Regions from separate parts of the Pseudomonas sp. 5.2 genome, predicted to be linked through region 2. Evidence: predicted binding sites of a transcription regulator. Region 2 holds the regulator's gene; the other holds the start of a gene.
What was found. The regulator sigma-54, encoded in region 2, starts transcription at its own class of promoters, with help from an activator protein. The targets are predictions, from matches to a motif close to ANTGGCATNNANNTTGCTNT.
Positions count from the first base shown of each region.

Region 1: the regulator sigma-54 is predicted to act here: its motif matches at 13,019-13,038, upstream of glnA (type I glutamate--ammonia ligase).

Region 1 covers NZ_JBYBHH010000009.1:128,779-144,437, forward strand. Annotated here, with positions in the region: gene AC5PZ0_RS15670 (HutD/Ves family protein) at 1-8, opposite strand, end outside; gene hutC (histidine utilization transcriptional repressor HutC) at 5-715, opposite strand; gene AC5PZ0_RS15680 (formimidoylglutamate deiminase) at 859-2,223, shown strand; gene AC5PZ0_RS15685 (lipocalin family protein) at 2,337-2,909, opposite strand; gene bamE (outer membrane protein assembly factor BamE domain-containing protein) at 2,906-3,160, opposite strand; gene AC5PZ0_RS15695 (DUF924 family protein) at 3,364-3,960, opposite strand; gene AC5PZ0_RS15700 (class 1 fructose-bisphosphatase) at 3,964-4,974, opposite strand; gene AC5PZ0_RS15705 (glycogen/starch/alpha-glucan phosphorylase) at 5,243-7,693, opposite strand; gene AC5PZ0_RS15710 (YkgJ family cysteine cluster protein) at 7,892-8,296, shown strand; gene AC5PZ0_RS15715 (YjaZ family protein) at 8,470-9,069, opposite strand; gene typA (translational GTPase TypA) at 9,238-11,061, opposite strand; gene thiI (tRNA uracil 4-sulfurtransferase ThiI) at 11,190-12,644, opposite strand; gene glnA (type I glutamate--ammonia ligase) at 13,136-14,542, shown strand; gene glnL (nitrogen regulation protein NR(II)) at 14,885-15,659, shown strand, end outside.
Region 2 covers NZ_JBYBHH010000010.1:103,571-119,229, forward strand. Annotated here, with positions in the region: gene AC5PZ0_RS16615 (alkaline phosphatase family protein) at 1-439, shown strand, start outside; gene hisC (histidinol-phosphate transaminase) at 534-1,580, opposite strand; gene hisD (histidinol dehydrogenase) at 1,583-2,908, opposite strand; gene hisG (ATP phosphoribosyltransferase) at 3,035-3,670, opposite strand; gene murA (UDP-N-acetylglucosamine 1-carboxyvinyltransferase) at 3,841-5,106, opposite strand; gene AC5PZ0_RS16640 (BolA family protein) at 5,130-5,369, opposite strand; gene AC5PZ0_RS16645 (STAS domain-containing protein) at 5,489-5,791, opposite strand; gene AC5PZ0_RS16650 (MlaC/ttg2D family ABC transporter substrate-binding protein) at 5,788-6,435, opposite strand; gene mlaD (outer membrane lipid asymmetry maintenance protein MlaD) at 6,445-6,930, opposite strand; gene mlaE (lipid asymmetry maintenance ABC transporter permease subunit MlaE) at 6,930-7,727, opposite strand; gene AC5PZ0_RS16665 (ATP-binding cassette domain-containing protein) at 7,727-8,536, opposite strand; gene AC5PZ0_RS16670 (KpsF/GutQ family sugar-phosphate isomerase) at 8,783-9,757, shown strand; gene AC5PZ0_RS16675 (KdsC family phosphatase) at 9,758-10,282, shown strand; gene lptC (LPS export ABC transporter periplasmic protein LptC) at 10,291-10,863, shown strand; gene lptA (lipopolysaccharide transport periplasmic protein LptA) at 10,850-11,374, shown strand; gene lptB (LPS export ABC transporter ATP-binding protein) at 11,375-12,100, shown strand; gene AC5PZ0_RS16695 (RNA polymerase factor sigma-54) at 12,276-13,769, shown strand; gene hpf (ribosome hibernation-promoting factor, HPF/YfiA family) at 13,849-14,157, shown strand; gene ptsN (PTS IIA-like nitrogen regulatory protein PtsN) at 14,170-14,634, shown strand; gene rapZ (RNase adapter RapZ) at 14,637-15,491, shown strand; gene AC5PZ0_RS16715 (HPr family phosphocarrier protein) at 15,512-15,659, shown strand, end outside.

The sequences.
Region 1 (15,659 bases), on a different contig from region 2:
TGGCTCATTTGCTGAAACGTCCTTCAAGGCGATGACGGGAACCGGGGTGGATCAACCGCGCAGCGGTGACCGGCTGGCGACCGGACCAGGTGCGGCGGCGAATCAGCAGGCATGGCTCGCCCCGCTCGATCTGCAGCAGCTGGCACTCGTGCGGCTCGGCCAGGATCGCCTCGACCACGTGCTCACCCTCGGTCAACGGCGCGACCTGGGACAAGTAGGCGTAAGGCGTCTGCCGGGTGAAATCCTGCTTGAGGTAATCAGGGGCGATCGCTGCGTTGACGTAGCGGTCCTCGATTTGCACCGGGATGCCATTTTCGTAGTGCACGATCAGCGAATGGAACACCCGCTGGCCTTCGCGCATGTCCAGCGCCAGGGCGCGCTCGGAGCCAGCCGCTTCTTCGGTAAGGGTGATCACCTGGCAGCTATGCTGGTGGCCACGCCCGGCAATTTCGTCGGCGATGTTATTGACCTCAAACAGCGCCGAACGGCTCTTGGGCTCGGCGACGAACGTGCCGACCCCTTGCATGCGCACCAGCAAGCCTTCGGCCGTGAGCTCACGCAGGGCGCGGTTGATGGTCATGCGGCTGAAGCCCAGTTGGCTGACCAGTTCGCTTTCCGAAGGGACCCGGTGATGAGGCGGCCAGCTGCCGTTGTCGATGTGCTGGATGATCATCTGTTTGACCCGCGCGTACAGCGGCGCCGGGCCCTCGCCCATCTGGGCAACCAGCGCGGAGACAGGAGGTGTCGGCACGGCGTTGGATCCTTGTGCGATTGAATGAGCGGTAGCTTGCCGCAGTTTACCCGGCAGGCAAACGCCTGTATATGTATATACAAGTTAACAATAACAGGATTTCACCGATGTCCGCCTACTTCGCCGAACGTGCCCTGCTGCCCAATGGGTGGGCCAGCAATGTCCGAATCGAGGTCGCCAGTGATGGCAACGTGGCCCGTATCGAGCCCGATGCTTCGGCCGAAGGCGCCGAACGGCTGGCCGGCCCGCTGCTGCCGGGCATGCCCAACCTGCATTCCCATGCGTTTCAACGCGCCATGGCGGGGCTTGCGGAAGTGGCGGGCAACCCCAACGACAGCTTCTGGACCTGGCGTGACCTGATGTACCGCCTGGTGGGCCAGATCAACCCGGAGCAACTGCAGGTCATCGCGCGCCAGCTGTATATCGAGATGCTCAAGGCCGGCTACACCTCGGTGGCCGAGTTCCACTACGTGCACCACGACCAGGCCGGCAAGGCCTACGCTGACCCTGCCGAACTGTCCCGGCGCATCAGCGCGGCGGCAGCCAGCAGCGGCATCGGCCTGACCCTGCTGCCGGTGCTCTACAGCCACGCCGGCTTCGGCGGCCAGGCTCCGAACGAAGGGCAACGGCGGTTCATCAATTCCACCGAGCAGTACCTGCGCCTGCAGGCACAACTCGCCCCCCTGCTGGCCGCGCAGCCGGCACAGCAACTGGGCCTGTGCTTCCACTCGCTGCGGGCGGTCACGCCAGGGCAGATCGCCCATGTGCTGGAGGCTGGCAGCCCGCACAGCCCGGTGCATATCCACATTGCCGAACAACAGAAGGAAGTCGACGACTGCCTGGCCTGGAGCGGCCGCCGCCCGCTGCAGTGGCTGTACGAACATGTCGACGTGAACGCGCGCTGGTGCCTGGTGCATGCCACCCATGCCGAAGCCGATGAAGTCACCGCCATGGCCCGCAGTGGCGCGGTGGCAGGCCTGTGCCTGACCACCGAGGCCAACCTGGGCGACGGTATCTTCCCGGCGGTGGATTACCTGGCACAAGGTGGGCGCATGGGCATTGGCTCGGACAGCCATGTGTCGCTCAGCGTGGTGGAGGAGCTGCGTTGGCTGGAGTATGGCCAGCGGCTACGCGATCAACGGCGCAACCGGTTGTACCGCGGCGGCCAACCGATGGTCGGCCGCACGCTGTATGACGCGGCCTTGAGCGGCGGTGCACAGGCGCTTGGGCAAGCGGTCGGCGAGTTGGCAGTGGGCAAGCGAGCCGACTGGCTGGTGCTCGACGGGCAGGACCCGTACATCGCCACGGCAAAGGGCGATGCGATTCTCAACCGTTGGCTGTTCGCGGGCGGCGATCGCCAGGTGCGCGATGTGATGGTCAACGGGCAATGGGTAGTGCGCCAGGGGCGCCATGCGCAGGAAGAGGAAAGCGCGCGGGCGTTCGTCGAGGTTCTGCGTCAACTGCTGAACTGAGGGTAGGCGCAGCCTTGTGCTGCGAAGAGGCCGGTATTACCCCAGCATTTGCTGAATGCATACGGGCCTCTTCGCAGCACAAGGCTGCTCCTACACGCACAGCGTGAATGGCATCAATGAGACTTGACGATCTGCTGGTCAGCCGTGCGCCAGATCAGCCGGCTGGTGTCATAGCCCTGCTGCCGTGCCTTGGCCAGCAAGCTCTCGCGCTGCCAGGCTGGCAGGCTCGGTGTGCGGGACAGGATCCACAGGTATTTGCGGTCCGGGCTGCCGACGATCGCCGTGTGGTAGCGGTCGTCCACGTACAAAATCCAGTACTCGCCTCTCGCCACACCCGGCACCAGGCGCGTGAACCAGTTATCGAACTCGACCCACAGCTTGTCGGTATGCCCCGGTTCCTGGATGTTGGCATGCCCCTCGGCGCGCAGCCATTCGTCACCGATCGTGCGGCAGCGATTGAGCACGCCAAACGTGCCGTCCTGCTTCAGGTTGTAATGCGCCTCGGACTGCTCGCAGCCCTCCTGGTAGCGCATCGGCAGGCGCGCCAGTTCGTACCATTTGCCCTGGTAGCGCTTGAGGTCGACATTGCCGGCGGTTTTCGGCGCCAGCGGGTCATGCGCAGACGTGGCGCAGCCGCCCAGCAGCATCACCAGGCACAACCCCAGTAGCAGGTGGATACGCCTCATTTGAGGCCCTGCCCTGAATACATCAGCACCTTGTCGGCCGCGTATTGCACGCTGATAAAGCTCTTCTCGTCCCCCCAGGTACAGCTGCTCATGCCCAGTGCGCCAGAGCACTCGGTGGGCGTGCCGAGCAATTGCTCGACCTCGGCCTTGTTCATACCGGCCTTGAGCTTGGAATAGTTTTCCTGGTTGATCTTGCTGCACGCGGTCAGAACGACGCACAGGGACAACAGGGCGAGGGAACGCAACGACATGAAGGACACTCCTGAACAGGGGATACAGGCGAGTGGCCTGCAGTGACCTTCGACGGGAAAATCCCTCCCTGGTTCCCTGCCCTCCCCCCTTTTCACCTACACCATTGGTCGGCTGGCCAATGGCAGGCACAAAAAAACCGCGCCTGCAGATGCAAGCGCGGTTTTTGTGTCGCGACAGGCCTGCCCAGCAGGCCCAGTGGCAATCAGAACCTGGAGCCAGGCTCCAGTAAAAAGTCCATCTCTTCGCTGGTGCTCGGCCGCTCCAGCATCAGGTTGCGGTGCGGGAAGCGCCCGAACCGGGCAATCACCCGCTGGTGCTGCTCGGCGTAGTCGAGGAACCCCTCGAACAACCGGCGATTGGCCTCAGGTTGCTCGTCCAGCAGCATCTGGTAACGTTCTACGCACAGGTTTTGCCAGTCCAGCACCTCGGCATGCTCCAGCACCAGCAGCACGAACACCCGCTGGATCGGCAGCAACTGGTAATCCCAGCCTTTTTGCAGGCCCTGCATGGCCACCACCTGCGCACGCCGGTCGCCCTCGAAGGCGCGCGGCGTGTCGCGGTAAATCATGCGAGGCAGCTGGTCCAGCAGGATCAGCAGGCCGAGCCAGCCTTGCGGGCTCTGCTGCCACTCTTCGAGCCCGCCTGCCAGGGCGTGTTCGACCAAGTCGCCAAACAGCGCCTGGGCCTCGGCATCGTGATGCTTGCCGAACCACAGCGTGCTCTTCTCGTCAGCCACGGCCTGGGGACTGGTGCCCCAACCGAACCACCACTCCAGCAACGGCTGCCAAGGTGCGAGCATGACTTACTCCTTGTGATACGCGGTGACGCGCTCGACCTCTTCCTTCGAGCCGAGGATGACCGACACGCGCTGGTGCAGGCTCTCTGGCTTGATGTCGAGGATACGATCGTAACCATTGGTGGATGCGCCGCCAGCCTGCTCGATGATGAATGACATCGGGTTGGCTTCGTACATCAGGCGCAGCTTGCCCGGCTTGCTCGGGTCGCGAGCGTCACGCGGGTACATGAACAGGCCGCCACGGGTCAGGATGCGGTGCACGTCGGCGACCATCGAGGCAATCCAACGCATGTTGTAGTTCTTTTTCAGCGGACCGGTTTCACCGGCCAGCAGTTCGTCCACGTAACGCTGTACCGGGGCTTCCCAGTGGCGCTGGTTGGACATGTTGATGGCGAATTCGGCGGTGGTGGCCGGTACCTGGATATTTTCGTGGGTCAGGACGAAGCTGCCCAGTTCGCGGTCCAGGGTAAAGCCTTTGACGCCATTGCCCAGGGTCAGGATCAGCATGGTCTGCGGGCCGTAGATGGCATAACCGGCAGCAACCTGCTCGGTGCCTGGCTGCAGGAACGCTTCTTCGTTGAGGCTTTCGTTCTGGCTCAGGTACTGGTTAGGGCAACGCAGTACCGAGAAGATGGTGCCGACCGAGACGTTGACGTCGATGTTCGACGAGCCGTCCAGCGGGTCGAAGACCAGCAGGTAGGCGCCTTTCGGGTATTTGCCCGGGATCTGGTAGGCGTTGTCCATTTCTTCGGACGCCATGCCGGCCAGGTGGCCGCCCCACTCGTTGGCCTCCAGCAGGATGTCGTTAGAGATAACGTCCAGCTTCTTCTGTACTTCGCCTTGCACGTTTTCGGTGCCCATGCTGCCGAGTACGCCGCCCAGGGCGCCTTTGGACACGTGGTGGCTGATCTCTTTGCACGCGCGCGCCACCACTTCGATCAGGAAGCGCAGATCGGCAGGGGTATTGTTGCTGCGGGTCTGCTCAATCAGATAGCGACTCAGGGTAACGCGGGACATGTATGGCTCCGAAATGGAAAGGGGGAGAAAAACCCCCGCAGTTTACAGGGAGAGTGCGATGCTAGCGAGTGATGAGACTCGCCTGGGCTGTCTGACGGCACAATAGGTCGGTAGTTCAGCCTTTGCCAGGCCGGCTGTCGACTGGGGCTGGTGTGCACCCCATTCGCGGGCAAGCCCGCTCCCACAGGTTTTGCGCAGCCTTCAAGGCAACGCAAAACCTGTGGGAGCGGGCTTGCCCCGCGAATGGGCCGCACCGCGGCCCCAATGCTCAATCCAGTGCCTTCCAGATCTCCCCCGCATACTCCCGGATGGTCCGATCCGACGAGAACCACCCCATCTTCGCCGTGTTCAGCACCGCCATCCGCCACCATTCCTGCGGCGTATGCCACAGCTCCTCGACCCGCCGCTGAGCATCCCAGTAGGCATCGAAATCGGCGCACACCAGGAAGCGGTCATACGCCACCAGCCCATCGATCAACCCGGTATAGCGCGAGGGATCATCAGGCGAGAACACCCCGCTGCGAATCGACTGAAGCACGTCGTTCAAGCGGCTCGACTCGGCAATCGCCACACTGGCGCCAAAATCCCCCGCTCGCCGCCGCGCCTCGACCTGCTGCGCCGTCAGGCCAAAGATGAACATGTTGTCGGCCCCCACGTGCTCGCACATCTCGACGTTGGCGCCGTCCAGTGTGCCAATGGTCAGAGCGCCATTGAGGCCGAACTTCATGTTGCTGGTACCCGATGCTTCATAGCCGGCGGTAGAAATCTGCTCGGACAGGTCCGCCGCCGGGATGATGCTCTCGGCCAGGCTGACGTTGTAATTGGGCAGGAACACCACCTTGAGCAGGCCGCGCACGGTCGGATCGTTGTTCACCACCCGAGCGATGTCGTTGGCCAGTTTGATGATCAGCTTGGCCTGGTGATAGCTGGCCGCAGCCTTGCCGGCGAAAATCTTCACCCTCGGCACCCAGTTGGTGCCCGGGTCGTTGCGTATGGCCTGGTACAAGGCCACGGTGTGCAACAGGTTGAGCAGTTGGCGCTTGTATTCGTGGATGCGCTTGACCTGTACATCGAACAGCGCCTCCGGGTTGACCGTCACGCCGATACGGTCCTGGATGATGCTGGCCAGGGCGCGCTTGCTGTGCAGGCGCTGGGCGGCGAATTGCTTGCGGAAACTGCTCTTGTCGGCAAACGGCACCAGGTTGGCGAGCAACCCTTCCGGGTCATCCTTGAGCTCCGGGCCCAGCGCCTCGACCAGCATTTCGGTCAATTGCGGGTTGGACTGGTACAGCCAACGCCGGAACGTGATGCCGTTGGTCTTGTTGTTGATCCGCTGCGGGTAGAGCTTGTGCAGCTCGGCGAACACCGTGCTCTTCATCAACTTGCTGTGCAGTGCCGACACGCCGTTGACGCTGTGCGACCCCAGAAACGCCAGGTTGCCCATGCGTACCCGGCGGCCGTTTTCTTCCTCGATCAACGACACCGCCCGCAGCACGTCGAAGTCGTGCAGGCCTTTCGCGCGCAGGGCGTCGATATGGTAGGCGTTGATCAAGTAGATGATCTGCATGTGCCGCGGCAGCATGCGCTCCATCAGCGCCACCGGCCAGGTTTCCAGAGCCTCGGGCAGCAGGGTGTGGTTGGTATAGGCCAGGGTGCCGACGGTCAGCTCCCAGGCCTTTTCCCACGGGATTTCATGCTGGTCGACCAGCAGGCGCATCAACTCGGCCACGGCAATCGACGGGTGCGTGTCGTTGAGCTGGATGGCCGCCGCATCGGGCAGGTTGAGCAAGTCCTTGTGCATGTTCAGGTGGCGCCGCAGCAGGTCCTGCAGCGAGGCCGAAACGAAGAAGTATTCCTGGCGCAGGCGCAGCTCCTGGCCAGCTTCGGTGCTGTCGGCCGGGTAGAGAACGCGTGAGATGCTCTCGGCACGGGCCACTTCGGCGACCGCGCCCAGGTGGTCACCGGCGTTGAAGCGCTCCAGGTGCAGTTCTTCCAGCGCCCGGGCACGCCACAGGCGCAAGGTGTTGACGCTGGCGCCACGCCAGCCGACCACCGGCGTGTCATAGGCCACCGCGCGCACCGTCTCGCCAGGCCACCACACTTGCCGTTGCTGGCCGTGGGTGTCTTGCACCGTTTCGACGCTGCCGCCGAAACTGATCGGGTAGATCACCTCGGCGCGCTCAAACTCCCAGGGGTTGCCAAAGTCCAGCCAGTTTTCGGTCTGCTCCTGCTGCCAGCCATCGACCACCGCCTGGCGAAACAGGCCGTGCTCGTAGCGGATGCCGTAGCCGTGGGCGGCGATGCCCAGGGTCGACATGCTTTCCATGAAGCAAGCGGCGAGCCGCCCCAGGCCACCGTTGCCCAGCGCCGCATCCGGCTCGAGCAGGCGGATACGCTCCAGGTCGACATCCAGGCCATCAAGGGCTTCACGGGCGATGTCCAGCAAGCCCAGGTTGCTCAAGCTGTCGTACAGCAGCCGCCCAATGAGAAATTCCAGAGAAAGGTAATACACCCGCTTTTGACTGCGCCGATAGGCCTGACGGGTGTGGTCCATCCAGTGATCGACCATGTGATCACGCGCGGCCAGGGCAATGGCTTCGAACCAGTCATGGTCGAAGGCATGCTCGGGGTCCTTGCCGACCGCGTAGGTCAGCTTATCCAGTACAGCGGCGCGAAAATCGGCCACCTCGGCGTCACGTGCTTTGGGTTCCTGGGACATGCGGCATCCTCGGGCAAGTTGACGAATACGGAGGGAGAGTGAAGAGACTAGACCCTTCGACAGGGACTTACCGTTCCTGTTCGCAGTTTTCATGCCTGAACACTGAATCAACACCTTGAATCGGGCAAAAGGTTGTTCACAAATTGAACAACTCCGGTATCATCGCGCGCCCCAAGCCCGTGATTCACCCCCATAACGATGAAAACGACCCTGATCGCCGCCGCCGAAGTCGACCGCCTGGAGACTTGGCAGCGCTATGCCAGCCACATGTGCGGTGGCTGCCACTCGACCTGTTGCACCCTGCCGGTGGAGGTGAAGATCAAGGATCTGATCCGCATTGGCGTGGTAGACGAGTTCGAAAAAGACGAACCGCCCAAAAACGTGGCCAAACGCCTGCAGAAGGAAGGCATCATCGAACGCTTCAACCAGAAGTCAGGCATTTTCACCCTGACCCGGATGAGCAACGATGACTGCATGTACCTGGATCGTAAGAGCCGGCTGTGCACCATTTATGACAAGCGCCCGGACACCTGCCGCAACCACCCCAAGGTCGGGCCGCGGCCGGGGTATTGTGCCTACAAGCCTAAAGTGGTTGGGCGTTGACGATCCATCAGAGACCCAATAGACTTTCAACCGTCTTGATGTACACGGAGCTTCCCTCGGGAAGTGTCTAGACGCCGCCACCTGGTTCCGGCCGTGCCGGTTGATGGGATAAGTCCCTAAGGGCATCCGCGATACGACCCCCTTAATTGGGGGTTTCGTATTTCTGCAGCCAGCTAACGCTGCACTGGCCGTCGAATCGGCTCATTTCTCAGCTTCTTCATTATCAACAGCCAGCCCTTAATCTTTTCATGCCGCTTCAGGCGAAGCGGACGATGAGAGGGATGATCAACGTCTCGCACGTAGGCACTTTCAACATATACCTTCAGGCTCCGGGCTGATTCACGACGCAGACTGAAATAGACCTCACAGCGGCTTCCTTCTGGATAGCCGAATTGATGCCCTTCCATGGTCAGCCAGTTGCTATGCCCCGTAAACAGACATTGCCTATCCGCCAGTGATGCCATGATGGTCGGCAGTTGCACGGACAGCCTGTATCGCCCAGCGCAAAACGCCCGGCATATACCCCTGTGATCTATTAGCAAATGCTCGAGGCCCATAGCCTCGAAATTCAATTCAGCACCTTGCTTCGGCCCATAACTGACACAGTGGCTTGAATACTCTATTGCCAGCGTCACTTCTTGCGGTTCCTGAGTGGAATGCGCTGGGATAACTACTTGATGCAAGCCGGGACGCAAGTGGAGCAAGCTCCAGGACACTCCCGCAACATCAATATGGCCACGCGCCAAATGCTCCTTCCACCCCCTGCCCTTCATCTTCAGCTCCCTGATTTTTACAAGCAGGCAGCGTACTGGGGCTATGGTGCATTGCCAAAAACTGCTTAGTTAGCAATTACTTCCGTTGCAACATGGGGCAATAAACGCCCCAAACAAAAACGCCCCCGGCCTTTCGACCGGGGGCGCTTTCATTCAGCCACAGCTAAATCAGCTGTTCTTGGCTTTCTTGGCAGCGCGGGTACGCTCGCTTTCGTCCAGGATCTTCTTGCGAAGACGGATGGACTTCGGCGTGACTTCGCACAGCTCGTCTTCCTGGATGTATTCCAGAGCCTGTTCCAGGGTGAAGCGAACAGGCGGAACCAGGGCGATGACTTCGTCTTTACCCGAAGCACGCATGTTGTCGAGCTTCTTGCCCTTGGTAGGGTTGACGCCCAGGTCGTTGTCGCGGCTGTTCTGGCCGATGATCTGACCGTTGTAGATCTCTTGACCGTGCTCGACAAACAGCTTGCCACGCGCCTGGAGGGTTTCCAGCGAGTAGGTCAGCGCCTTGCCGGTTTCGACCGAAACCAGTACGCCGTTCTGACGGCCGGACATGTGGCCGGACTTCACGGTGTCGTAGCGATCGAAGATCGAAGTCAGGATGCCTGCACCGTTGGTCAGGGTCAGGAACTGGTTACGGAAACCGATCAGACCACGCGCCGGGATGTTGTATTCCAGGCGTACACGGCCCTTGCCATCCGGAACCATGTTGGTCAGGTCGCCTTTACGCAGACCCATCTCTTCCATGACCTTGCCCTGGGCTTCTTCAGGGATGTCGATGGTGACGTTTTCGAACGGTTCCTGCTTCACGCCGTCCACTTCGCGGATGATCACTTCTGGGCGGCCCAGGGCCAGCTCGAAGCCTTCACGACGCATGGTTTCGATCAGTACCGAGAGGTGCAGCTCACCACGGCCCGAGACCTTGAACTTGTCTGGGGAGTCGGTTTCTTCAACGCGCAGGGCAACGTTGTACAGCAGCTCTTTGTCCAGACGGTCCTTGATGTTACGGCTGGTGACGAACTTGCCTTCCTTGCCGCAGAACGGCGAGTCGTTGACCTGGAAGGTCATCGAAACGGTCGGCTCGTCAACGGTCAGCGGCTTCATCGCCTCAACGGCAGTCGGGTCGCACAGGGTGTCGGAGATGAACAGCTCGTCGAAACCGCTGATGCAGACGATGTCGCCAGCTTGGGCTTCTTCGACATCGACGCGGTGCAGGCCGTGGTGGCCCATCAGCTTGAGGATACGGCCGTTACGCTTCTTGCCGTCAGCGTCGATGGCAACAACCGGGGTGTTCGGCTTGATGCGACCACGGGCAATACGGCCAACACCGATAACACCCAGGAAGCTGTTGTAGTCCAGAGCGGAGATCTGCATCTGGAACGGGCCGTCACGGTCAACAGCTGGCGCTGGAACGTGGTCGATGACCGCCTGGTACAGGGCAGTCATGTCTTCGCCCATTTCGGTGTGGTCCAGACCGGCGATGCCGTTCAGGGCCGAGGCGTAGACGACTTTGAAGTCCAGCTGTTCGTCGGTGGCACCGAGGTTGTCGAACAGGTCGAAGATCTGGTCCAGAACCCAGTCAGGACGCGCGCCCGGGCGGTCAACCTTGTTGATGACAACGATTGGCTTCAGGCCAGCTTCGAAGGCCTTTTTGGTCACGAAGCGGGTTTGCGGCATCGGGCCGTCTTGAGCGTCGACCAGCAGCAGCACGGAGTCGACCATCGACATTACACGCTCAACCTCGCCACCGAAGTCGGCGTGGCCGGGGGTGTCGACGATGTTGATGTGGTAGCCGTTCCAGTTGATGGCGGTGTTTTTCGCCAGAATGGTAATACCGCGCTCTTTTTCCTGGTCGTTGGAGTCCATGACGCGCTCGTCGTTGAGCTCGTTACGCTCCAGAGTGCCGGACTGACGCAGGAGTTTGTCGACCAACGTGGTTTTACCATGGTCAACGTGGGCGATGATGGCGATGTTACGCAGATTTTCGATCACAAGTGTATCTCGATCAGAGGATTCGGTTGCCGCCTAGTCTAGGCGACCAATATGTAAGGTATAAGGCTCAGCAGGCCCGGCGGTCGGGAGGGCGATGGCGGATGCTGCCGCCATACAGCCCTGGCGTCTTATGCCGGACGATAAACACGCACATTGGCATGTCCCTCACTGAGCAGGTGGTGTGCGTGCAGTCGGCTCATCACACCCTTGTCGCAATACAGCAGGTACTGGCGTGTTTCATCCAGCTGCTTGAAGCGACTATTAATTGCATAAAATGGCATCACTTGGACTTCGATGCCCTCGATCACCAGGGGTTCGTCTTCCTGGGCATCGGGGTGACGGATGTCGATGACGATCTGGCCAGGCAGCGCTTCGCGCACTTCTTCCACCTCGACGTCCTTGCCCAGCTCATCGATCACGTGGTCGATCGAGATGAACTTGGCGCGTTCGAGGGCGCGCTCCAGCACGGCCATGTCGAATTGCTTCTCTTCATGCTCCATGCGGTGACGCTTGGCGTGGGTGGTCGGGTTTACCGAGATCACGCCGCAGTATTCAGGCATGTGCTTGGCGAAGTCGGCGGTGCCGATTTCGGTGGCCTGGTCGATGATGTCCTGCTTGTGGCTGGCCAGCAGCGGGCGCAGCACCAGCTTGTCGGTCGCCGAGTCGATGATCGACAGGTTCGGCAGGGTCTGGCTGGAGACCTGGGAAATCGCCTCGCCGGTGACCAGCGCGTCGATCTGCAGGCGGTCGGCCATATGGGCGGCGCCGCGCAACATCATGCGCTTGAGGGTCACGCCCATGTAGCTGTTGTCGACCTTGTTGAGGATCTCGCCGACCACTTCTTCGAACGGCACGCTGATGAACAGCACGCGCTGGCTGCTGCCGTACTTTTTCCACAGGTAGTGGGCAACTTCCATCACCCCCAGCTCGTGAGCACGGCCGCCGAGGTTGAAGAAGCAGAAGTGGGTCATCAGGCCACGGCGCATCATCTGGTAGGCCGCCACGGTGGAGTCGAAGCCACCGGACATCAATACCAGGGTTTGCTCGAGGGCGCCCAGCGGATAGCCGCCGATGCCCTGGTGCTGGTTGTGGATCACGTACAGGCGCTGGTTGCGAATTTCGATGCGCACCAGGACTTCCGGGTTCTTCAGCTCGATGCCGGCGGCGCCGCACTGCTGACGCAGCTGGCTGCCGACGTAGCGGTCGACGTCCATCGACGTGAAGTCGTGGTGGCCGCCGCGCTTGCAGCGTACCGCGAAGTGCTTGCCCGCCAGCAGGTGACCGAAGTGCTGCTTGCACTTCTCGACGATGTCGTCGAAGTCGCCGAGCGGGTATTCCTCGACCTGCAGGAAGTGGGTGATACCCGGCGTGCAGGTGAGGCGCTCGATCATCTCGCGCTGGACCTTCTCGTCTTCGACGCGGGTGACCACTTCGAGATTGTCCCAGACACCATCGACCGCGAGCTCAGGATCCAGATCCTTGAGCACGTTGCGGATGTTCTTGCCGAGCTGACGGATGAAGCGCTTGCGCACCGGCCGGCTCTTGATGGTGATTTCTGGGAAGACTTTGACGATAAGTTTCATTGGTTAACAGCGCGCGCAGGGCCTGCCGAAAATGAGGGGCGCGAATTATATCGGAAATTGCTCAGGATTTGACCAACTTTTGATCAGAAGCTTTGAGATAAATGCAAGGCCGGGGTTTTGGGGTGCCTGTTCCGGCCCTTTCGCGGGTAAACCCGCTCCTACAGGGGATTGCACAATCTTCGAAATCCCTGCGGTCCCTGTGGGAGCGGGTTCACCCGCGAAGAGGCCCTGAAAGAAAGCACAACACTAAGCACGTGCACACTATTGGTGCACTGGTACTAAAAACCGCATCTTAAGAGTGCACTTTTCCCCACTACCCTGTCGCCAGATGCCCGCAAACGCCCTCTTTTATCCCGCCCTCGCCATTTTCGGGCACTGGCATGCAATTTGCTCCCTTGTGAGGCAGGTAAGCTTGGCCGACTATCCGCGCCCGGCAACACCCTTTTTCCAGGGCAGCGGCCCACCGCGCTCTAGACCATCCGGAGGACAACATGTCGAAGTCGGTTCAACTCATCAAAGATCATGACGTCAAGTGGATTGATCTGCGTTTCACGGACACCAAAGGCATTCAGCACCACGTGACCATGCCGGCGCGTGATGGCCTGGACGAAGATTTCTTCGAAGTCGGCAAGATGTTCGACGGTTCCTCCATCGCTGGCTGGAAAGGCATCGAAGCCTCCGACATGATCCTGATGCCGGTCGATGACACCGCCGTGCTGGACCCGTTCACCGAAGAGCCAACCCTGATCATCACCTGCGACATCGTCGACCCGTCGAGCATGCAGGGCTACGATCGCGACCCACGCGGCATCGCCAAGCGCGCCGAAGAGTACCTGAAGAGCACCGGCATCGGTGACACCGTATTCGCCGGCCCAGAGCCTGAGTTCTTCATCTTCGACGAAGTGAAGTTCCAGTCGGACATCTCCGGCTCGATGTTCAAGATCTTCTCCGAGCAAGGCTCGTGGATGACTGGCGCTGACGTGGAAGGCGGCAACAAAGGCCACCGTCCTGGCGTCAAAGGCGGCTACTTCCCAGTTCCGCCGTTCGACCACGACCACGAAATCCGTACTGCCATGTGCAACGCACTGGAAGAAATGGGTCAGACCGTTGAAGTTCACCACCACGAAGTGGCGACTGCCGGCCAGAACGAAATCGGCGTCAAGTTCAACACCCTGGTGAAGAAGGCTGACGAAGTACAGGCCCTGAAGTACGTCGTGCACAACGTTGCCGACGCCTACGGCCGTACCGCCACCTTCATGCCGAAGCCACTGTACGGCGACAACGGCTCGGGCATGCACGTGCACATGTCGATCTGGAAAGACGGCAAGAACACCTTCTCGGGTGAAGGCTATGCCGGCCTGTCCGACACCGCCCTGTACTTCATCGGCGGTATCATCAAGCACGGTAAGGCCCTGAACGGCTTCACCAACCCGTCGACCAACTCCTACAAGCGTCTGGTTCCAGGCTTCGAAGCCCCGGTGATGCTGGCCTACTCGGCGCGCAACCGTTCCGCCTCGATCCGTATTCCGTACGTCGGCAGCCCGAAAGCCCGCCGTATCGAAGCGCGCTTCCCGGACCCATCGGCCAACCCGTACCTGGCCTTCGCGGCCCTGCTGATGGCTGGCCTGGACGGCATCCAGAACAAGATCCACCCAGGCGATGCTGCCGACAAGAACCTGTACGACCTGCCGCCTGAAGAGGCGAAAGACATCCCGCAAGTCTGCGGCAGCCTGAAAGAGGCCCTGGAAGAGCTGGATAAAGGCCGAGCGTTCCTGACCAAGGGCGGCGTGTTCTCCGACGACTTCATCGATGCCTTCATCGAGCTGAAGAGCGAAGAAGAGATCAAGGTCCGTACCTTCGTGCACCCGCTGGAATACGAGCTGTACTACAGCTGCTGATCTGATCGGCGCCTGGCGCCGATGACGTGATCAAGACGGCCTCCTTCGGGAGGCCGTTTTTGTTTCTGCCCACGCAGAACCCTCGCCACTCCCGCTATGCTCTATCTTGGTGCACCACTGCCAGCCGTGCCCCTATTTGCTCCCCAATCTGGGTCAAGTGAAACGTTTCATCCAGAGTTTCTGATCCGAAAGTGCGCAGATACAGGCCTTTATGGGCAAATCTCGCTTCTTTTCGGAGCTTTGGTTTGTTTCTTGCATTTTCCTGGCATCAGCGGATCCACAGCGCGCCCGGCTCTGGCCACCTAGTGCCAGGCAAGCGCCAAAAGAGGTCAACGACGCCTTATGACCATCAGCGATGCACAGCACCGTCTGCTTCTGGACAACCTGACCACCGCCACGCTCCTGCTGAACGCCGAGCTGCGCCTGGAATACATGAACCCGGCGGCAGAAATGCTGTTGGCCGTCAGTGGCCAGCGCAGCCATGGGCAGTTCATCAGCGAGCTGTTCACCGAGTCGACCGAAGCGCTCAGCTCGCTGCGCCAGGCGGTTGAACAGGCGCACCCGTTCACCAAGCGCGAGGCGCAGCTGACCTCGCTGACTGGGCAGACCATCACCGTCGACTACGCTGTCACGCCGATTCTGCACCAGGGCCAGACCCTGCTGCTGCTCGAGGTGCACCCGCGCGATCGGCTGCTGCGCATCACCAAGGAAGAAGCCCAGCTGAGCAAGCAGGAAACCACCAAGATGCTGGTGCGTGGCCTGGCCCACGAGATCAAGAACCCGCTCGGTGGCATCCGCGGCGCGGCGCAGCTGTTGGCCCGCGAGCTGCCTGAAGAGGGCCTGCGCGACTACACCAACGTGATCATCGAAGAGGCCGACCGCCTGCGCAACCTGGTCGACCGTATGCTGGGCTCGAACAAACTGCCCTCGCTGGCCATGACCAACATCCACGAAGTGCTGGAGCGGGTCTGCAGCCTGGTGGACGCCGAAAGCCAGGGCTGCATCACGTTGGTGCGCGACTACGACCCGAGCCTGCCGGATGTGCTGATCGACCGTGAGCAGATGATCCAGGCGGTGCTGAACATCGTGCGCAACGCCATGCAGGCGATAAGCTCGC
Region 2 (15,659 bases):
CTTCATCGCCAGCAATAAACCGCTGAACAAAGAACTGACCCAGCCCAGCATTCCGAAAGAAAACCCAGGGCCAAACAACCTGTACCGTCTGCCTGCGCAGACCTCAGTGGCACCCACCGTCCTGCGCCACATGGGGCTGACACTCGAGCCGCAATGGCTGCTCGACGGCACACCCCTGCTGGGTAACACGGGCGCTCGCAAAGCAAGGGCCGATGAAGCCACTGCCCGCCTGCGCTGGCACAGTACCGCCAAGGGCTACTTGACCATCCTCAAGAACGGGCATGTGGTTGCACAAGTACCGGCTGGGGCCGAGCAGTGGACCGACCCGGACGGTATGGATGACGTCAACGACTATGTGCTGCTACTCGATGGCACCCCGGCAGCCGTACGCAACAGGCCTGCCGGCATGCCGTACAGCATCGAGGAAATCGCCTATTGAGAGCCAGGTTCAGCCCTGAAAGCAAAAACCCCGCCTGGCAATCAGTGCCAGGCGGGGTCAGATCGAAGCAGGCGGCTACGTGAGCCCGCCTTGATCAGTTCAGCGCATCAAGCAACGCCTGGTTCATTTCCGGCGTACCAATGGTAATCCGCAGGAACTGGGCAATCCGCGCCTGCTTGAAGTGCCGCACGATCACGCCTTGCTCACGCAAGCGAGCCGCCAACTCGGCCGCATCCTGCTGCGGGTGACGGGCGAAGATGAAGTTGGCCGCCGACGGCAGCACCTCGAAGCCCTTGGCCGTCAGTTGCTCGACCAGCACTTCACGGCTGTCGATCACCTTGCGGCAGGTTTCTTCGAAGTAGGCACGGTCTTCGAACGCCACGGCTGCACCGACGATCGCCGCACGGTCCAGCGGGTAGGAGTTGAAGCTGTTCTTGATCCGCTCCAGCGCTTCGATCAGGTCCGGGTGGCCCACTGCCAAGCCAACGCGCAGGCCAGCCAGCGAACGGGACTTGGACAACGTCTGGGTCACCAGCAGGTTGTCGTAGCGGTCTACCAGGCTGATGGCCGTCTCGCCACCAAAGTCGATGTAGGCCTCATCCACCACCACCACCGAATCCGGGTTGCCCTGCAGCAGCTGCTCGACCGCTTGCAGCGGCATCAGGCAGCCGGTCGGCGCATTCGGGTTGGGGAAGATGATCCCGGCATTCGGCTTTTTGTAGTCCTCGACGCGGATCTGGAACTGCTCGTCCAGCGCCACTTGCTCGTAGGCAATGCCGTACAGGCCGCAGTACACCGGATAGAAGCTGTAGCTGATGTCCGGGAACAGCAGCGGTGCATCGTGCTGGAACAGGCCGTGGAAGATGTGCGCCAGCACCTCGTCAGAACCGTTGCCGACAAACACCTGCCCCGGGGTGACGCCGTAATACTCGGCCACCGCCTGCTTGAGCCGGTCACCGTTCGGGTCCGGGTACAGGCGCAGGTTGTCGTTCAGCTCGCCGCGCATGGCTTCCAGCGCCTTGGGCGACGGGCCATAGGGGTTCTCGTTGGTGTTGAGCTTGACCAGGCGGGCCAGCTTGGGTTGCTCGCCCGGCACGTAAGGCACCAGGTCCTTGACGAAGGGGCTCCAGAATCGACTCATGCTCAGTTCCCCTTCTCTTGGGTCAGGATACGGTATTCAGCACTGCGGGCGTGGGCGGTCAGCGACTCGCCACGGGCCAGGACCGACGCGGTGTGGCCCAGCTCGGACGCGCCCTGCTCGGAGCAGAAGATGATCGACGAACGCTTCTGGAAGTCATACACCCCCAGTGGCGACGAAAAACGCGCGGTGCCGGAGGTAGGCAACACGTGGTTGGGGCCTGCGCAGTAGTCACCCAGTGCTTCACTGGTGTGGCGGCCCATGAAGATCGCACCGGCGTGGCGAATCTGCGGCAACCAGGCCTGCGGGTCGGCGACCGACAGCTCCAAGTGCTCAGGAGCGATGCGGTTGGCCACGTCGATGGCCTGCTGCATGTCACGCACCTGGATCAGCGCGCCGCGGCCATTGACCGATTTCTCGATGATCTCGGCGCGTTCCATGGTCGGCAGCAGCTTGTCGATGCTGGCGGCAACGCGGTCGAGGAACTCAGCGTCCGGGCTGACCAGGATGGCCTGGGCGTCTTCGTCGTGCTCGGCCTGGGAGAACAGGTCCATGGCGATCCAGTCCGGGTCGGTCTGGCCGTCACACACCACGAGAATTTCCGACGGGCCGGCGATCATGTCGATGCCGACCTGGCCGAACACGTGGCGCTTGGCGGTGGCGACATAGATGTTGCCCGGGCCGACGATCTTGTCCACCTGCGGCACGCTCTCGGTGCCATAGGCCAGCGCGGCGACGGCCTGTGCGCCACCCACGGTGAACACACGGTCGACACCGGCGATGCAGGCAGCGGCCAGCACCAGTTCGTTGACCTCGCCACGCGGGGTCGGCACCACCATGACCACTTCGGTCACGCCTGCAACCTTGGCCGGAATGGCGTTCATCAGTACCGAGGACGGGTACGACGCCTTGCCACCCGGTACGTACAGGCCAGCGCGGTCCAACGGCGTGACCTTCTGGCCCAGCACGGTGCCGTCAGCTTCGGTGTACTGCCAGGAATCCTGCTTTTGCCGCTCGTGGTAGATGCGCACGCGCTCGGCGGCTTTTTCCAGGGCTGCACGCTGGGTGTCGGTAATGCGCGTCAGGGCAAGTTCAAGGCGTTCACGGCCAAGAATCAGGTCATCGATGGACTTAGCATCGACACCATCGAAGCGCTGGGTGAATTCCACCAGCGCCGCATCGCCGCGTTCGCGAACGGCCTTGATGATGTCGAGCACGCGCTGGTTGACCGCGTCATCGGACACACTTTCCCAGCTCAGCAGATGATCCAGATGTCGGGCGAAATCCGGATCAGCGGCGTTGAGACGGGCAATTGCAGTGGACACGGTCATGGCGAGGGCCTCGATTATTAGCGAATGCTCAGGCGCCCTAGGCTACCAGTCCATCCGCGCGGGCACCCGAGAAAAGTGGCTATGACGCGGATAGACGGGCGCGACAGCGGAGGTCGCGCGCAGGAGTCAGCCGCGGTGTCGCGATTCGACGGCCTTGCGCAGGGTGTCGATCAGGCTCTGGATACGGGCGTGCTGCATCTTCATCGATGCTTTGTTGACCACCAGGCGGGAGCTGATCGTGGCGATCATTTCCTGGGGTTCCAGGCCATTGGCGCGCAGGGTGTTGCCAGTGTCGACCACGTCGATGATCTTGTCGGCGAGGTTGATCAGGGGTGCCAGCTCCATCGAGCCATACAGCTTGATGATGTCGACCTGACGGCCCTGCTCGGCGTAATAACGCTTGGCGACGTTGACGAACTTGGTGGCCACGCGCAGACGGCCCTTGGGTTCAGGTGCGCCGACCACGCCAGCGGTCATCAGCTTGCAGCAGGCAATCTGCAGGTCCAGCGGCTCGTACAGGCCCTGGCCGCCGTACTCCATCAGCACGTCCTTGCCAGCCACACCGAGGTCGGCGGCGCCATGCTCGACGTAGGTCGGCACGTCAGTGGCACGCACGATCAGCAGGCGCACGTCGTCCTGCGTGGTGGGGATGATCAGTTTACGGCTCTTGTCCGGGTTCTCGGTCGGCACGATACCGGCCTCGGCCAGCAATGGCAGGGTATCGTCGAGAATTCGGCCTTTGGATAGCGCGATGGTCAACATGGGAAACGTCGGTCCTTAAGCGGCTACTGCCGGCCGGGCCTGGGCCCGACCTTATTCAATTCGTGTGTGGGAGCGGGCTAGCCCCGCGAACACCGGCAACGCCGGTGCCATACACCGCAGTGCCTCCTTCGCGGGATAAGCCCGCTCCCACATCGTGCGCCTGCGGGCTATTAACCCGGTACGCGGCGGATCTTGGCGCCCAGCATCTGCAGTTTTTCCTCGATGCACTCGTAACCACGGTCGATGTGGTAGATGCGATCGATCAGCGTATCGCCTTCAGCCACCAGCGCCGACAGTACCAGGCTGGCGGAAGCACGCAGGTCGGTGGCCATGACTGGCGCGCCCTTCAGCGTCTTGACGCCGGTGACGATGGCGGTGTTGCCTTCGACCTGGATCTGCGCGCCCATGCGGTGCATTTCGTAGACGTGCATGAAGCGGTTTTCGAAGATCGTCTCGATCACCGCGCCAGTGCCTTCGGCGATGGCGTTGAGCGAGATGAACTGCGCCTGCATGTCGGTCGGGAACGCTGGGTACGGCGCGGTACGCAGGTTGACAGCCTTGGGCCGCTTGCCGTGCATGTCCAGCTCGATCCAGTCTTCGCCGGTGGTGATGTCTGCGCCCGCTTCCTTGAGTTTTTCCAGTACCGCTTCAAGGATGGTCGGGTCGGTGTCCTTGACCTTGACGCGGCCGCCGGTGACGGCTGCGGCGACCAGGTAGGTACCGGTTTCGATACGGTCGGGCATGACGCGGTAAGTGGCCGAGTGCAGACGCTCGACGCCTTCGATGGTGATGGTGTCGGTGCCAGCGCCCTGAACATTGCCGCCCATGGCGTTGATGAAGTTGGCCAGGTCGACCACTTCAGGTTCACGGGCAGCGTTTTGCAGCACGCTGCGGCCTTTGGCCAGGGCAGCGGCCATCATGATGTTCTCGGTACCGGTCACGCTGACGGTGTCGAAGAAGAAGTGCGCACCGCGCAGGCCACCCTCAGGCGCCTTGGCCTTGATGTAGCCAGCTTCGACTTCGATCTTCGCACCCATGGCTTCAAGGCCACGGATGTGCAGGTCGACAGGGCGCGAACCGATGGCGCAACCGCCAGGCAGGGCTACTTCAGCCTCGCCGAAACGTGCAACCATCGGGCCCAGCACCAGGATCGAGGCGCGCATGGTCTTGACCAGCTCGTACGGCGCGACCAGCGTCTTGATGGTGCATGGGTCGATTTCCACAGACAGCTTCTCGTCGATCACAGGCTCGATGCCCATGCGCCCGAACAGCTCGATCATGGTGGTGATGTCGTGCAGGTGCGGCAGGTTGGCCACGGTGACCGGGCCGTCAGCCAGCAGGGTCGCCGCCAGAATCGGCAATGCCGCGTTCTTCGCGCCCGAAATGCGGATCTCGCCGTCAAGGCGAGCGCCGCCAGTAATAATCAGTTTGTCCATTGGAGTCTCGCCGCCAAGTTGGCTCAGGTGCGCTCAGCCCAGGCTGCGCTGCTGAAAAATTTCATGGTTACCGCATGGATGCTGCCATTGGCGATCCAGGGATTAAGGTGAGCATAGATCGCCTGCTGACGCTTGACCGGGCTCAGGCCAGCCAACTCGTCGCTGATCACGTTCAATTGGAAGTTGCAGCCTTCGCCTTCAACTTCGACCCGGGATCCCGGCAATTTTTCTTCAAGGAAGCTTTTAACTTCTACGGCCTGCATGCTCAACCTCAATCGGCGCCCGATGCGCACGGGTCGGCCATCATACAAAAAAGCCCCTCGCCTGCGAAGCCCACTGAGGGCGTGCGCTGACCGAGGGGCCATCCTTCAGTGCATTGCCATCAAGTAGCCAGCACTTCATCGAGGTCATAGACCCCGGCAATTTCCCGCATGTCGTCGGGCATACCGCGTACTTCGAAGGCCTTGCCGGCCGCCTGGGCATCGCGGATAAACGCCAGCAGCAGCGACAGGCCGACGCTGGACGATTTCGCCACGGCCGAGCAATCCAGCACCATGTGCGGCTCGCGCGAGGCGTCGATCAATGCCTTGCCTTGCTTGCGCAAGGCCGGGCCGCTGCGATAGTCCAGCACGCCGGTCAAACGCAGTACGCCCGGCTCTGCCATGCTTACGCCAGCCTCACTCATTGCACTGCCTTCTCGGGCGACTTATCGGCGGTTTCCTTGGCCTTGGCCACTTCACCGGCCCAACCGTCGATGGTCTTGTCCAGGTTGTTGCCGTTGCGCTGCATGGCATCGGCGAACTGGTCGCGGAACAGTTTGCCGATGTTGATGCCGTTGACGATGACGTTACGCACCTTCCACTCGCCGGCAATGTTCTCCAGGGTGTACTGCACCGGGTACACGGCGCCGTTGTTGCCGGTCACCTTCATGCCGACGCTGGCACGCTTGCCGTCATCAGCCTTGGCCGGGTCAACGACGATGCCCTGGTTGTTGTATTCCAGCAGGGCGTTGCCATAGAACTGCATCAGGCTGCGCTTGAAGTTCTCCTGGAAGCGCTGCATCTGCTCAGGCGTGGCCTTGCGCGAATACTTCACGGTCATGATGCTGCGGGAAATGCCGTCAGCGTCCACCACCGGCCCGAGGATGCGGTTGAGCGCATCGTAGAAGGCGTTGGGGTTGGACTTGTACTGATCCTTGTTGGCCTTGAGGTCGCCAAGCAATTCGTTGGTCGTGCCTTGCACCACATCGTGAGGCGTCTGCGCCGCCACGGTCAGCAAAGGGAAGGCCGCCAGCAGGACCAGCAGGCCACGTCGCAGGATCGAAATCATGGAAACTCCTTAATTAGCCGGTTGCGCTTCTTTCGGTTCCTTGCCAACGGAGTTGAGCAGGAACTTGCCAATCAGATCTTCCAGCACCAGTGCCGACTGGGTGTCGTGGATGGTCGCGCCATCCTTGAGCACGTCGTCTTCGCCGCCCACGCTGATGCCGATGTACTTCTCGCCCAGCAACCCGGCGGTCAGGATCGAAGCAGTGGAATCGGTCGGCAGGTTGTCGACGGTCTTGTCCAGCTGCAACGTCACCCGACCGGTGTAGGAATCACGGTCCAGATCGATGGCGGTGACCTTGCCGATCGTCACACCGGCCATGGTCACTTTAGCTCTGACCGTCAAACCGGCGATATTGTCGAAGTACGCATAAACTTTATAGGTATCGCTGCTCGGGCTGGCCGACAGCCCGCTGACTCGCAGGGCCAGCAGCAGCAGCGCCAGGATCCCGGCCAGGAGGAACAGGCCGACACCGATTTCCAGGGTGCGGTTTTGCATCAGAAATCTCCAAACATCAAGGCGGTCAGAATAAAGTCCAGACCCAGGACAGCCAACGAGGCATAGACCACGGTCTTGGTGGTGGCACGGCTGATCCCTTCTGAGGTGGGCTCACAGTCGTACCCCTGGAATACGGCGATCCAGGTGGTGACGAAGGCGAACACCAGGCTCTTGATCAAGCCGTTCAGCACGTCGTCGGTGAAGGAAACGCTGTTCTGCATGTTGGCCCAGAACGAGCCCTCGTAAACGCCCAGCCAATCCACGGCGACCCACGACCCACCCCAGATGCCGACCACGCTGAAGATCAGCGCCAGCAGCGGCAGCGAGATGAAACCGGCCCACAGGCGTGGCGCAACGATGTACTTGAGCGGGTCGACGCCGATCATTTCCAGGCTCGACAGCTGCTCGGTGGACTTCATGTTGCCAATTTCGGCGGTCAGCGCAGAACCTGCGCGGCCGGCGAACAACAGTGCGGTCACCACCGGCCCGAGCTCACGCAACAGGGTCAGGGCCACCATCTGCCCGACCGCCTGTTCAGAGCCGTACTTGGTCAGGATGCTGTACCCCTGCAGCGCCAGCACCATGCCGATGAACACACCGGACACGACGATGATCGCCAGCGACAGCACGCCCACCGAGTACAGCTGCTTGGTCAGCAGCTGGAAGCCACCGCCAATACCGCCACGCCCGATCAGCGCATGGAACAGAAACAGACAGGAACGCCCGAGCACGGCCAGCACGTCGATCGCCGAGCGACCGAACAGGCGAACACGTTCGAGTAAGGATTTTCTGCGCATCAACGCGCCCCCAGCAGGTCGGCGCGGTAATCAGGCGCGGGAAAGTGGAAGGGTACCGGGCCATCCGGGTCGCCTTTCATGAACTGGCGAATACGCGGGTTGTCCGAGCCCATCAGCTCGTCGGGCGTGCCCTGCCCCAGCACCTGGCCATCCCCTACCACGTAGATGTAGTCGGCAATGCTGGCGGTTTCGGCCAGGTCGTGGGAAACCACGATGCTGGTGATGCCCAAGGCATCGTTGAGCAGGCGGATCAGGCGCACCAGTACCCCCATGGCGATCGGGTCCTGGCCGACGAACGGTTCGTCGTACATGAGGATCTGCGGGTCCAGAGCGATCGCACGCGCCAACGCCACCCGGCGCTTCATGCCACCGGACAGTTCGTCAGGCATCAGGTCGATGGCACCGCGCAGGCCGACAGCCTGCAGTTTCATCAACACGATGTCGCGAATCATCTCTTCCGACAGCTGGGTGTGCACGCGCAGCGGGAAGGCCACGTTCTCGAATACATCGAGGTCAGTGAACAGCGCGCCACTCTGGAACAGCACGCCCATCTGCTTGCGCGCGTCGAACAGGTCGCTGCGCGACAGCGTCGGCAGGTTCTGCCCGGCAACCCATACCTCGCCGCTGGACGGACGCAGTTGCGCACCCATCAGGCGTAGCAATGTGGTCTTGCCGCAACCCGATGGCCCCATGATGCCGGTGACCTTGCCGCGCGGGATGCGTATGTCGACATTGCTGAAAATGCTGCGCGAACCGCGCTTGAAGGTCACTCCCTTCAACTCGACCGCGTAGGCGCTATCCACACTCATCTAGACTCCTTGCTAGTGCAGCCTCGTCCTAGTGGACGCTTGCCCTCATCGTGAAGGCACACGTGCCCCTGACAGGCCGAATAGCGGCGAACTATAGCACCGCTGACAGGGCGGCCCCAAGGCCATGGAACGTGTCGTTCAGCACAACGACAGACTTCCATGGCATTTGCCGGGCAATCGAAAGGATGAGGCTTTCTTCCATTGCGGCTATAATCGCCGCCTTTTCATCAGGCATTGTTTGACGACATGAGCCAATCCAGTGAGCTGATCCAGTCCGCCCTGCGCACCTTGCGCCTCGAAGTCGAGGCCGTGGAAAGCCTGGCGCCGCGTATCGACGCCAACTTCGTCAAGGCCTGCGAGCTGATTCTGGCCAGCAAGGGCCGGGTTGTGGTGGTCGGCATGGGCAAGTCGGGGCATATCGGCAACAAGATCGCCGCCACCCTGGCCAGCACCGGTACGCCTGCGTTCTTCGTGCACCCGGCCGAAGCCAGCCATGGCGACATGGGCATGATCACCCGGGACGATGTCATCCTGGCCCTGTCCAATTCCGGCAGCACTGCAGAAATCATCACCTTGCTGCCGCTGATCAAGCGCCTCGGCATCCAACTGATCAGCCTGACCGGCAATGCCGATTCGCCCCTGGCCCAGGCCGCCGAGGTCAACCTCGACGCCCGCGTCACCCAGGAGGCCTGCCCGCTGAACCTGGCCCCCACCTCTTCGACCACCGCAGCGCTGGTGTTGGGCGACGCCCTGGCCATCGCCCTGCTCGAAGCCCGTGGTTTCACTGCCGAAGACTTCGCCTTTTCGCACCCCGGTGGCGCCCTCGGCCGCCGCCTGCTGCTCAAGGTCGAGAACGTGATGCACGCAGGCGCCGAACTGCCCCAGGTGGCACGCGGCACCCTGCTCAAGGATGCGCTACTGGAAATGTCACGCAAAGGCCTGGGCATGACCGTGATCCTCGAACCGGACGGCAAACTGGCCGGGATCTTCACCGACGGCGACCTGCGCCGCAGCCTGGACCGCAATATCGACATGCACACCACCTTGATCGACCAGGTGATGACCGTGCATGGCAAGACCGCCCGCGCCGAAATGCTGGCCGCCGAGGCGCTGAAAATCATGGAAGACCACAAGATCAACGCGCTGGTGGTGGTCGACCAGGACGACCGCCCGACCGGCGCCCTGAACATGCACGACCTGTTGCGCGCCGGAGTAATGTAAATGACCCAGGATTTGATTCAACGTGGCCAGGCCATCAAGCTTGCCGTGTTCGACGTTGACGGCGTGCTCACCGACGGCCGCCTGTACTTCCTCGAAGACGGCAGCGAGTTCAAGACCTTCAACACCCTCGACGGCCAGGGCATCAAGATGCTCATGGCATCGGGCGTGACCACGGCAATTATCAGTGGGCGCAAAACCCCGGTGGTCGAGCGCCGTGCGAAAAACCTCGGCATCCCGCACCTGTACCAGGGCCGCGAGGACAAATTGGTGGTACTCGACGGCTTGCTCGCCGAACTCGGCCTAAGCTATGAACAAGTCGCCTACCTGGGCGACGACCTGCCCGACCTGCCGGTGATCCGCCGGGTCGGCCTGGGCATGGCGGTGGCCAACGCCGCCCCCTTCGTTCGCCAACATGCGCACGGGGTGACCCAGGCCCGCGGCGGTGAAGGCGCGGCGCGTGAATTTTGTGAACTGATCATGCAGGCCCAGGGCACCCTGGACGCTGCCAACGCACATTACCTTTAAGGCTGCTCATGTTCAGCAAGAAAGCCCGCAATATTGTGCTGCTCTTGGCCATCGGCGCCCTGCTGGCGGCGATCGGCTACTGGAATGTCAGCCCCGAGAGCTTCCTCGACCAGCCCACGGCCCAGGTCGACGAGAGCGCCATCGACTACTACGCGATCAATGCCCACAGCGTGCAGTTCCTGCCCGACGGCAAGTTGCAGTACGAAATGACCGCCGACAAGGTCGAACACCTGACGGCCACCGAGGTCACACTGGTGACCACGCCAGACCTGCACATGTACCGCGGCACCGAGTACCCGTGGCACGTGCAAAGCGTCCGTGCCGAGGTCAACCCGGACGGCACCGAGGTCGAGCTGATCGACCAGGTGCGCATTGCCCGCACCGACGAAAAGAAGCGTGAAACGATTATCACCAGCTCACGCATGACCGTATTCCCGCAGAAGCAATATGCGCAGACCGAGCAAGCCGTTAGAATCGACGGCGCCGGTGGCACGACCACGGGCAAAGGAATGAAAGCGTATTTGAAAGAAGGCAGGATGGACCTGCTCTCTAACGTAAGAGGACAGTATGAGGCTCGTTAAAACCCTCCCCCTTTTGCTCAGCCTGAGCGCAGCACTGGGAAGCGCGAGCGCCTTCGCACTGCCGACCGACCGTGACCAGCCTATCCGCATCCAGGCCGACAACGCGCACCTGGACGACAAGCAAGGCGTGGCCACCTACACCGGTGACGTCATCATCACCCAAGGTTCGATGATGATCAAAGGCAACACCGTGACCATGACCCGCGCCGCCAATGGCGACATCGACGTGGTCACCTCGGTGGGCAACCTGGCCTACTTCGAACAGCAGCAGAGCACCGCCAAGCCGGACAAGATGAAAGGCTGGGCCGTGACCATTCAGTACCAGGCGCAGAAAGACACGGTGATCCTCACCGACCGCGCCAAGGTCGAGAATGAAGGCAACACCACTGAAGGCGAGAAGATCGTCTACAACACCAAGACCCAGGTTGCGACCGCCGGTCGTGGTGGCAACGTGACTCAACCACGTCAGCGCATCGACATGGTGATCCAGCCGAAGAAGAAGGCCGAGTAAATGGCAACCCTCAAAGCCCAGCACCTGGCCAAGAGCTACAAGGGTCGGCAAGTCGTGCGCGACGTCAGCCTGTCGATCGACAGCGGCCAGATCGTCGGCCTGCTCGGCCCTAACGGCGCCGGCAAGACCACCTGCTTCTACATGATCGTCGGCCTGGTCCAGGCTGAGCAAGGGCGCGTGCTGATCGACAACCTCGATGTCAGCCACCAGCCCATGCACGGTCGCGCGCGTGCCGGTATCGGCTACCTGCCGCAGGAAGCTTCGATCTTCCGCAAGCTGTCGGTGGCCGACAACATCATGGCGATCCTCGAGACCCGCAAGGAGCTCGACCGCGACGGCCGCCGCAAGGAGCTGGAAAGCCTGCTGCAGGAGTTCCACATCAGCCACATCCGCGACAACCTCGGCATGAGCCTCTCGGGTGGCGAACGCCGCCGTGTCGAGATCGCACGCGCCCTGGCGACCGCCCCGAAGTTCATCCTGCTCGACGAACCCTTCGCGGGCGTCGACCCGATTTCCGTCGGTGACATCAAGCAGATCATCCACCACCTCAAGGCCAAGGGGATCGGCGTACTGATTACCGACCACAACGTGCGTGAGACCTTGGATATCTGCGAAACCGCCTATATCGTCAATGATGGCCGACTGATCGCCGAAGGCGACGCCGAGACCATCCTGGCCAACGAACTGGTCAAAGAGGTTTACCTGGGTCACGAGTTCCGGCTCTGACCCCGGGACGCACCTGGAGCACTGGCAAATCGACCCTGTCGGGGTTTAAGTTGTTACGGTGCTCTAGGCAAACGCTACAATTTAAGGCATAAAACTTGCTTGAATTTGGCGCTCCGGCGCCCTCGTGTAGTGGATGGCGCATGCGCGCCGGCGAACAAGGTATTAAGCCCCTGCCATGAAACCATCGCTCGTCCTAAAAATGGGCCAGCAACTGACGATGACTCCTCAGTTGCAACAGGCCATCCGCCTCCTCCAGCTCTCTACCCTGGACCTCCAACAGGAAATCCAGGAAGCGCTGGAATCGAACCCGATGCTCGAACGTCAGGAAGACGGCGAGGACTTCGACAACAGCGACCCGATGGCCGATAACGCCGAGAACAAACCGGCCGCCGAAGTCCAGGACAACAGCTTCCAGGAAAGCACCAACAGTGCCGAAAACCTGGAAGACGGCGAGTGGAGCGAGCGAATCCCCAACGAGCTGCCCGTCGATACCGCCTGGGAAGACATCTACCAGACCAGCGCCAGCAGCCTGCCGAGCAACGATGACGACGAGTGGGACTTCACCACCCGCACATCGGCCGGCGAAAGCCTGCAAAGCCACCTGCTGTGGCAGTTGAACCTGGCGCCGATGTCCGACACCGATCGCCTGATCGCCGTCACCCTGATCGACAGCATCAATGGCCAGGGCTACCTCGAAGACACCCTCGAAGAGATCTGCGCCGGTTTCGACCCCGAACTGGATATCGAGCTGGACGAGGTCGAAGCAGTCCTGCACCGTATTCAGCAGTTCGAGCCTGCCGGCATCGCCGCACGCAACCTGGGCGAATGCCTGCTGCTGCAACTGCGCCAGCTACCGGCCAGCACGCCGTGGATGGCCGAGGCCAAACGCCTGGTCACCGACTTCATCGACCTGCTGGGCAGCCGCGACTACAGCCAGCTGATGCGGCGCATGAAGATCAAGGAAGACGAGCTGCGCCAGGTCATCGAGCTGGTGCAAAGCCTCAACCCGCGCCCTGGCTCGCAGATCGAATCGAGCGAGCCCGAGTACGTCGTGCCCGACGTCATCGTGCGCAAGGACAGCGACCGCTGGCTGGTGGAGCTGAACCAGGAAGCCATCCCGCGCCTGCGCGTCAACCCGCAGTACGCAGGCTTTGTCCGCCGCGCCGACACCAGCGCCGACAACACCTTCATGCGCAATCAGCTGCAAGAAGCGCGCTGGTTCATCAAGAGCCTGCAAAGCCGCAACGAAACCCTGATGAAAGTAGCCACGCAGATCGTCGAGCATCAGCGCGGCTTCCTCGACCATGGCGACGAAGCGATGAAGCCGTTGGTCCTGCATGACATCGCCGAAGCCGTCGGCATGCACGAGTCGACCATTTCGCGGGTTACCACGCAAAAATACATGCACACGCCCCGCGGCATCTACGAACTGAAATACTTTTTCTCAAGCCACGTCAGCACCGCTGAAGGCGGAGAATGCTCGTCCACAGCGATCCGCGCGATCATCAAGAAACTGGTTGCGGCGGAAAATCAGAAAAAGCCATTGAGTGACAGCAAGATCGCTGGTTTACTGGAGGCACAAGGCATCCAGGTAGCCCGTCGCACCGTCGCCAAGTACCGCGAGTCTCTCGGCATCGCACCGTCGAGCGAGCGCAAGCGACTGATGTAGCACCTGGTATGTGCCACAGCGTTTTTGGGGCAGGTGCAAGACTTGCCTCTTTATGCACGGGCAATAAAGGAGAAGCTGTATGCAAGTCAATATCAGTGGACAGCATGTAGAAGTCACCCAGCCGCTGCGCGATTATGTGCTTGAAAAGCTCGCCCGCGTGGAAAGTCACTTCGACAAGATCACTAACGTGCAGGTCATCATGAAGGTCGAGAAGCTGCAGCAGAAGGTCGAAGCGACCCTGCAGATTCCGGGCGGTGAAGTGGTAGCCAACGCGGAACACGAAGACATGTATGCAGCGATCGACGCCTTGGCCGACAAGCTCGACCGCCAACTGAAAAAACACAAGGAAAAACAGCAAAGCCTGCTGCAAGGTGCAGCTGCCCGCTGATCCCCCTCATCCATGATCCGACTTGAAACCATCCTGACCCCCGGCCGTTCCCTCGTGAACGTGCCGGGCGGCAGTAAGAAGCGCGCCCTCGAAAAGGTCGCCACCGTCATCGCCGAACAAGTGCCAGAGCTGGAGATGCAAGACGTCTTCGAAAAACTGGTCGCCCGTGAAAAACTCGGTTCGACCGGGTTCGGCAACGGCATCGCCATCCCCCACTGCCGACTCGAAGGATGCACCGCCCCGGTCAGCGCACTGCTGCACCTGGAGGCGCCGATCGACTACGACGCCATCGATGGCGCACCCGTGGACCTGCTGTTCGTCCTGCTGGTGCCCGAAGCTGCCACCGATGCGCACCTGGAACTGCTGCGCCAGATCGCCAGCATGCTCGATCGCAAAGAGGTCCGTGATCGTCTGCGTGCCGCCAGCAGTAACGAGGCCCTGTACCAGGTTGTCCTGGACGTACAGAACGAGCACTGAACATGCACCTGATCATCGTCAGCGGCCGGTCCGGCTCCGGCAAGAGCACCGCCCTCGATGTCCTGGAAGACAACGGTTTCTATTGCATCGACAACCTTCCCGCCGGGCTGCTGCCGCAGCTTGCGGAAGATGCCTTGATCAATACCGAGTTGCTGCAGCCCAAGGTCGCCGTGTCGATTGACGCGCGCAACCTGCCCAGTCACCTGACGCGTTTCCCCGAGCTGCTCGAAGAGGCCCGTGCCCGGCATATCAAGTGTGATGTGCTGTACCTGGATGCCGACGAAGACACCCTGCTCAAGCGCTTTTCGGAGACCCGTCGGCGTCACCCGCTGACCAATGCCGACCGTTCCCTGGCAGAAGCGATACGCGTGGAAAGCGACATGCTGGGGCCGATCGCCGACCTTGCCGACCTCAAGATCGACACCACCAGCCTCAACCTTTACCAGTTGCGCGACTCGATCAAGCTGCGCCTGCTCAACCAGCCAGAGCCTGGCACCGCGTTCCTGGTCGAATCCTTTGGCTTCAAACGTGGTATGCCGGTCGATGCCGACCTGGTGTTCGACGTGCGCTGCTTGCCCAACCCCTACTGGAAGCCCGAACTGCGTGAGCATTCTGGTCTCGAACAACCGGTAATCGACTACCTCGCCGCACAGCCGGACGTCGAAGAGATGTTCAACGACATTTCCAGCTACCTGCTTAAATGGCTGCCCCGCTTCGCCGCCAGCAACCGAGCCTATGTCACCATCGCCATTGGCTGCACCGGTGGCCATCACCGGTCGGTATACCTGACCGAACGCCTCGGCACGTTGCTGCAGCAATCCCTGAAAAACGTCCAGGTCCGCCACCGCGACCTCTAGCCTACAGGATCCACCCCACGATGCCCGCCCGCGAAATCACCATCATCAACAAGCTGGGCCTGCATGCCCGGGCGGCGGCCAAGTTCGTCGGCGTGGCCGGGCGCTTTCCCTGCCAGGTCAAGGTAGGCCGCGCGCCAGACAAGCTGGTGGACGGCAAGAGCATCATGG